Regions from separate parts of the Pseudonocardia sp. DR1-2 genome, predicted to be linked through region 3. Evidence: predicted binding sites of a transcription regulator. Region 3 holds the regulator's gene; each other region holds the start of a gene.
The links. The regulator LexA, encoded in region 3, represses DNA repair genes until DNA is damaged. The targets are predictions, from matches to a motif close to CGAACACGTGTTCG.
Positions count from the first base shown of each region.

Region 1: a site for LexA is predicted at 1,216-1,229, ahead of ND486_RS01025 (intein-containing Rv2578c family radical SAM protein). Genes of this name have one in related genera too.
Region 2: a site for LexA is predicted at 1,208-1,221, ahead of recA (recombinase RecA). Genes of this name have one in related genera too.

Region 1 is NZ_JAMQOF010000001.1:221,518-223,715, reverse strand. Features, by position in the region: gene ND486_RS01025 (intein-containing Rv2578c family radical SAM protein) at 1-1,206, opposite strand, end outside; gene ND486_RS01020 (YibE/F family protein) at 1,316-2,198, shown strand, end outside.
Region 2 is NZ_JAMQOF010000004.1:459,381-461,578, forward strand. Features, by position in the region: gene recA (recombinase RecA) at 1-1,033, opposite strand, end outside; gene ND486_RS14445 (DUF3046 domain-containing protein) at 1,293-1,487, opposite strand; gene ND486_RS14450 (hypothetical protein) at 1,565-1,726, shown strand; gene ND486_RS14455 (MFS transporter) at 1,736-2,198, opposite strand, start outside.
Region 3 is NZ_JAMQOF010000008.1:176,631-178,828, forward strand. Features, by position in the region: gene ND486_RS23315 (hypothetical protein) at 150-380, opposite strand; gene lexA (transcriptional repressor LexA) at 609-1,367, shown strand; gene ND486_RS23325 (hypothetical protein) at 1,396-2,198, opposite strand, start outside.

The DNA.
Region 1 (2,198 bases), on a different contig from region 3:
GGTGTGGGTGTTGCGGGCGAAGCAGTTGTGGCTGACCACCCCGGCGGCGACGAAGTCCCCCGTGCCGGTGGTGATGTCGACCATCGGGCGGAGGGTGCCGGTGTCGCGGACCGCCACGACCCGCGGCGCTCCCCCCGGCGGCTCCTCGACGCGGGCGCCACCGACGTCGCGCACCCGGGCCACGGCCGGGTCGGTCACCGCGACCAGCCGCAGCTGCTCGGCGACCCCGCCCAGCACCCGCAGCGCCCGCACCCCGGGCCGGGCCGACGGCTCGGAGGCCACGCGGAACCCGAGCCGGCGCAGCGCGTCGACACAGGCCCGGGTGAGCTCCTCGTCGCCGGGGACGATCCGCAGCACCCCGGCGGAGACCTCACCGCAGGCGTCGACGATCCCGCCGACGAACCCGGCCGTCCAGCCGCGGGCGGGCCGCTGCGGCCAGGCGGCCGGCGACGGGGCGGGCGCCGCGATCATCCCGGCGGCCACGGGCGCCGGCCGTGCGGTCAGCAGGTGGTGGGCGCGGGCGAGCGCCTCCAGCTCGACCCAGCCGGTCGGGAACGGCTCGGCCCGCACCCGGCCGCGCACCGCGTCGGCCCGGACCAGCCCGCACAGCCAGCCCTCGGCGTATCCGTCGGGCCGGGCCCCGCCCGGGACCGCGGCCGCACCGGGCCCGACCAGCGCCGTCCCCGGGCTCAGGTGCGGCCGGTCCGCCGAGGCCCGGCAGCGCCCCGGTCGCACGTGCGCCCAGCCGGAGGTGGTGAGGAAGCGGTGCTCGGCGGAGGTGACGAGCCGCGTGCCGTCGTCGAGGGTCACCTCCTGGGCGCGGCGCCGCGTCGACCAGCGCGCGAGCACCGGGGTGCGGACGAAGCGGCGCCGACCGCCGCCGTCGGTGACGGTGCCGACCACCTCGTCGCCCGGGCACAGCTCCCCGATCGGCCGCGACCGGCCGTCGGCGGTGAGTACCGGGGTCTCCGGGACGAGGCAGTACGTGCACGCGTGCGAGCAGCCGCGGTAGGGGTTGACCGTCCAGCCGAACGGCACCGGAGACGACGACGGCACCCGGTTCAGCACCGAGCGCGCCTCGACCTCGTGGAACACCGTGTCCGCGAACCCCGGCGTGCGCACCGAGCGCAGCAACCCCCGCATCCCCGGCAGCGCCGTCGCGTTCCCGACACCGTCCGCCCCGACCTGCTGTCCGTCCCATCGCACCGAGTCAGTCGAACACAAGTTCGAACGTCGGACAACCGGTCGTCGCCGGGCGGTCGCGTCCGGGCGAACGGCACCCCGCAGGTCGAAGATCGTTTGCAAGGATGCGGACGTGCCCCCGCCCCCGCCCGTCCCGCGCGACCCGTCCGCCCCCGACGGCGGGCGGCCCGCCGCCCCGCGGACGGGTGGGCGGCGGCGCGCCGAGGACCGGCCCCCGGGCGCCTCGGGCGGGCACCGGCTCCCGGGTGGCGAACCGGCGCGGCACCGGGCCCGCCACGCTCCGGCCCCGCGGCGTCCGGCCCCCGTGGAGGACCGCCCCGGGCCCGCACCGGCGCGCGGCGCGGCGGCGGACCCCGCCGACGGCGCCGAGACCGGTCCCATCCCCCACCCCGGGCACCCGGGCGGCTGGGGCGACTGCCCCGGCCAGGCCGACCTCGGCACCACACCCGGCCCGGCGGCCCCGCCCGCCCCCGGCCGGGGACACGCGCAGGGACACGCGCAGGGACACGCGCAGGGACACGGCCACGGCCACGGCCACGGCGCCGCGTCCCCGGCCGGGCGACGGGTGCGCAGACTGCTGGTCGCGCTGCTCGTGCCGTGCGTGCTCGCGACGCTCGCCGGGGTGGCCCTGCTGTGGCCGGGTGCGACCCCGGTCCCGGAGATCCCACCCACCCAGCAGGTGCACGGGACCGTCACCGCGGTGCAGGTCGCGGACTGCTCCCCCGGCGGCGGGGACCGTCGCTGCACCGGGGTGACGGTCGCCCTGTCCGACGGGCCGCGCGCCGGGCGGGACCTGGTGCAGCTGGTGCCGAACGAGCCGTCGACGCCGCGGTTCGCGGTGGGCGACCCGGTCACGCTGTCCTGGTCGGGCGCGAACCCCGACGACGCGGGCTCCTACCAGCTCGTGGACTTCCAGCGCGGCGCTCCGCTGGGGTGGCTGGCGGCGGCGTTCGCACTGGCCGTCGTGGTGCTCGGGCGGCTGCGCGGGTTCGCGG
Region 2 (2,198 bases), on a different contig from region 3:
GGAGGGGCTCGACCGGGCTGGTCTCCTCGGCGTCGACGACGGCGCCGATCCCCAGCTTCTCCTTGATGCGCTTCTCGACCTCGGCGGCGACGTCCGGGTTCTCCTTGAGGAACTTGCGGGCGTTCTCCTTGCCCTGCCCCATCTGGTCGCCCTCGTAGGTGTACCAGGCACCGGACTTGCGGATGATCCCCTGCTCGACGCCCACGTCGATCAGCGAACCCTCCTTGGAGATGCCGACGCCGTAGAGCACGTCGAACTCCGCCTGCTTGAACGGCGGGGCCACCTTGTTCTTCACGACCTTGACCCGGGTCCGGCTGCCGACCATGTCGGTGCCGTCCTTCAGGGTCTCGATGCGGCGGATGTCCATGCGGACCGACGCGTAGAACTTCAGCGCCTTACCACCGGTCGTGGTCTCCGGGGACCCGAACATCACGCCGATCTTCTCGCGCAGCTGGTTGATGAAGATCGCGGTGGTGCCGGAGTTGCTGAGCGCACCGGTGATCTTCCGCAGCGCCTGGCTCATCAGCCGGGCCTGCAGACCGACGTGGCTGTCGCCCATCTCGCCCTCGATCTCGGCGCGCGGCACGAGCGCGGCCACCGAGTCGATGACGATGATGTCGAGCGCGCCGGAGCGGATCAGCATGTCCGCGATCTCCAGCGCCTGCTCACCGGTGTCCGGCTGGGAGACCAGCAGGTCGTCGGTGTCGACACCGAGCGCCTTGGCGTACTCCGGGTCGAGCGCGTGCTCGGCGTCGATGAACGCCGCGACGCCTCCGGCCGCCTGCGCGCTCGCGACGGCGTGCAGCGCGACGGTCGTCTTACCGCTGGACTCCGGGCCGTAGATTTCGACGACGCGGCCGCGCGGGATGCCCCCGACGCCGAGCGCGACGTCGAGCGCGATGGAGCCCGTGGAGATGGCACTGATCGGGACGCGGGCCTGGTCGCCCAGGCGCATCACCGATCCCTTGCCGTGGTTCTTCTCGATCTGGGCGAGGGCGAGTTCGAGCGCCTTGCCGCGGTCCGGAGCGGACATCTCTTGACTCCTCGCTGGTGGTCGACGATCGGGTCCTGCTGGTGTCTTTCGGGGAGGCACACCACAACGGTATGGGGTACCCCTGACAGTTACGGGCCCGGATCGGCGCCTGTGGACAACTCGCCCGACACCGCGCCGCAGGACCGGTACCGCGAGCCCTGGCGGAACCGTAGACGAACACGCGTTCGATCCGACACCGCGACACGCCGACCGGGCGCCCACGGGAGCCGAGCGGTCACCACGACCGTCCGGGGCGCCGCTACCGCCGTGCGGGTGGGACCTCGTAGGCCGCGCAGACCGCGCGCCAGACCCGGCGCAGGTCGAGACCCGCCTCGATCGCCTGCTCGACGGTCCGGCCGCCGAGGTCGGCGAAGACGTGGTCGCGGGACAGCGACGCCGCCCGCACCGGCCCGAACTCGCCCTCCATCAGTTCCCGGAAGTGGCTCAGTCGCACGCCCGCGAGGGTAGACGGGTCATCCGTTCCGTGCGGTGTCCGCCCGATGACGGCCCGGAGCCGGTAGCCTGGGTGATATGTCCGAACTGCTCACGACCGTCCCGGTCGACGTCGCCGACGAGGTCCTCGCGACGACCGGCATCGGATCGCCCCTGGCGTGGCAGGTCGTGTCGCTGCTCGCGCTGCTGTCCGCGCTGGTCGTGCTGGTGCGCTGGTGGCTCCACCAGCGCCGTCGCTGAGGGTCCCGCTCAGCCGGCCGCCGGGCGTCCCGTGCGGGCCGGGCGCGCGACCACCAGCAGGAACGGCACCGTCGCCACGACCACCAGCGCGCCGAGCAGCGCGTAGTACGACACCGTCACGAGCACCCCGGCCACGATCCCGGCGGCGGCGCCGGCCAGGTTCATCGCCACGTCCACCGAGCCCTGCACCCGCGGCCGGTCGGCCACCGCCAGCGACGACGTGAGCTGCGCCGACCCGCCCACCACCGCTGCCGACCAGCCCAGACCGAGCAGCACCAGGCCCAGCGACAGCAGGCCGGTCGCGGTCGGCGCGGCGAGGGCGCAGACCACCCCCGCCAGCGGCAGCAGCACCCCGGCACCGGCCAGCACCCGGGCCGGTCCGAGCCGGTCGGCGAGCCACCCGAACAGCGGGCTGAGCGCGTACATCCCCGCGATGTGCAGGCTGATCACCAGCCCGACGACCGACAACGCC
Region 3 (2,198 bases):
TCGGACCGCCCGTCCCCCGGGCGGTCTCGTCTCCCCCGCTCCCGACCGGCCCTTCCCCGAGCCCGGTCGAACGGGCGTACGAGCGGTGTAGCACCCGGCACCGACAACAACCGCGTTTTCGCAGGTCGTCGCCCGTGCCGGGGACGTTCTCAGCGTGGTGCGCCGACCGCGGGCGGCCCGGCCGGGCCGTGGGAGGCGACCGCGACGTCGGCGAGCACCCCGAGCGCGACGACCGCGGCCGCCGAGGCGAGCAGGACACCCGACGCGGCCACCGCACGGCGCACGACGCCCGGCACCCGGCCGGGCCGCACCCCGTCGGTCGCGGTGCGCCCCGGGACCCGCCCGATGACCGTCACGTCCCCGATGACCGCCGCACCCACGATCGCCACCCCCGCTGCCGTTCCCGCTGCCGGTCGCCCCCGCGCGGCCGGACGGCGACGCGGACCGCGTTCGATCGAACCAGTGTTCGATCGAACGCGTGTGCGATGTTGTACCACCGCGGCCCGACGGAATCCACGACACGCCCCGGGCGACTTCGAACGCATGTTTGGCGAACGGGCCCGTGGCGGCTAGGGTCGTCGCCGTAAGTACCCGAGGAGGCGAATGCGATGGCAGCGGACGACACCGGACACGGTGGTCCCGGCGTGACCGGCACCGCCGCGGACCGGGGATCCGCGAAGGTCCGGGAGTTCCCCGACCCCGCGGCCGACACCCGCGGCCTGACCCCGCGGCAGAAGAAGGTCCTGGCCGTCATCCGGGACTGGGTGGACCGGTACGGCTACCCGCCCAGCGTCCGCGAGATCGGTGACGCGGTGGGCCTCACGTCCACCTCGTCGGTGCACCACCAGCTCCGCACCCTGGAGCGCAAGGGCTTCCTCCGGCGCGACCCGAACCGCACCCGCGCGGTCGACGTCCGCAGCCCGGAGCAGATCGCCGGTACCGACGGGACGGACTCCGACACCGACACCGCCGACCTGCGTTCCGCGCGGCCGGCCCCGGCGTTCGTGCCGCTCATCGGCGACATCGCCGCCGGTGGCCCGATCCTGGCCGAGCAGGCCGTGCAGGACGTGTTCCCGCTGCCGCGCGAGATCGTCGGCGAGGGCACGCTGTTCCTGCTCAACGTCAAGGGCGACTCGATGGTCGACGCCGCGATCACCGACGGCGACTGGGTCGTCGTGCGCCAGCAGCCGGTGGCCGAGCAGGGCGAGGTCGTGGCCGCGATGATCGACGGCGAGGCGACCGTGAAGACGTTCCGCCGCAAGGACGGGCACATCTGGCTGATGCCCGCGAACGACGCCTACGACCCGATCCCGGGTGACGACGCGTCGATCCTGGGCCGCGTCGTGGCGGTCCTGCGCCGCCTCTGACCTCCTCGGACGGCGCCCGCTCCCGCGATCAGCGGGACCGGCGGCGCCGTCCGTGCAGGGACATCGCGACGGCGCCGGCGGCCAGCAGCGCCCCGAGCGCCGCGGCCCCGCCCGCGGCAGGCAGCCACGACGGGTACGTGCGGTACTCGGGCACCGCGGCGGGCTGAGGCACGACCGGTGCCTGCGGAACGGTCGCCGCGGACACCGCGCCCGGGACGACCGTGACCGCCGCCGCGGTCAGGCCCCGCGCCTCGCTCCCGGAGTGCAGCGCGCCCCGGCCGTCCGGGGCGATCGCCTCACCCTGCGCCTCCCCCGGCAACGGCACCGGCAGCGGTGCCCCGCCCAGGGCCGCGACCAGCGCGTCGGCCGTCGCCGGTCCGCCGGCGGGCAGCGGGAACACCCAGGCGTCGGTGTAGGTCCGCAGCACGGCGGCGCGCCCGCCGCCGGCCCCGGCCGGCGAGAGCCCGCCGCCGGTGACCGTACGCGACCCGGCGGCCCCGAGCGGCCCGCCGCCGGTGCCGGACCAGGGCAGCACCACCTGTGCCACCCGGCGCAGCTCCACGGGGCCCCCGCCGTCGCGCAGCGGCGCGGCGGGCCGGTACACCCCGGCGGCCCCGGTGGTCTTGTCGACCAGCAGGGGCACGCCGTCGTCGCCGACCAGCAGTGCCTCGACGTCGCGCGGACCGTCGGGGTGGACGAGGTCGTGCACCCGTGGCGGCCCGGACGGGGGCAGCACGACGAGCCGGACCGACCCGCGACGCGCCCCGTTGTCGCCGGTGTCGGCGAGCCACAGCTCCCCGCCCGGTCCGAGGCCGAGGTCCTCGACGTCGG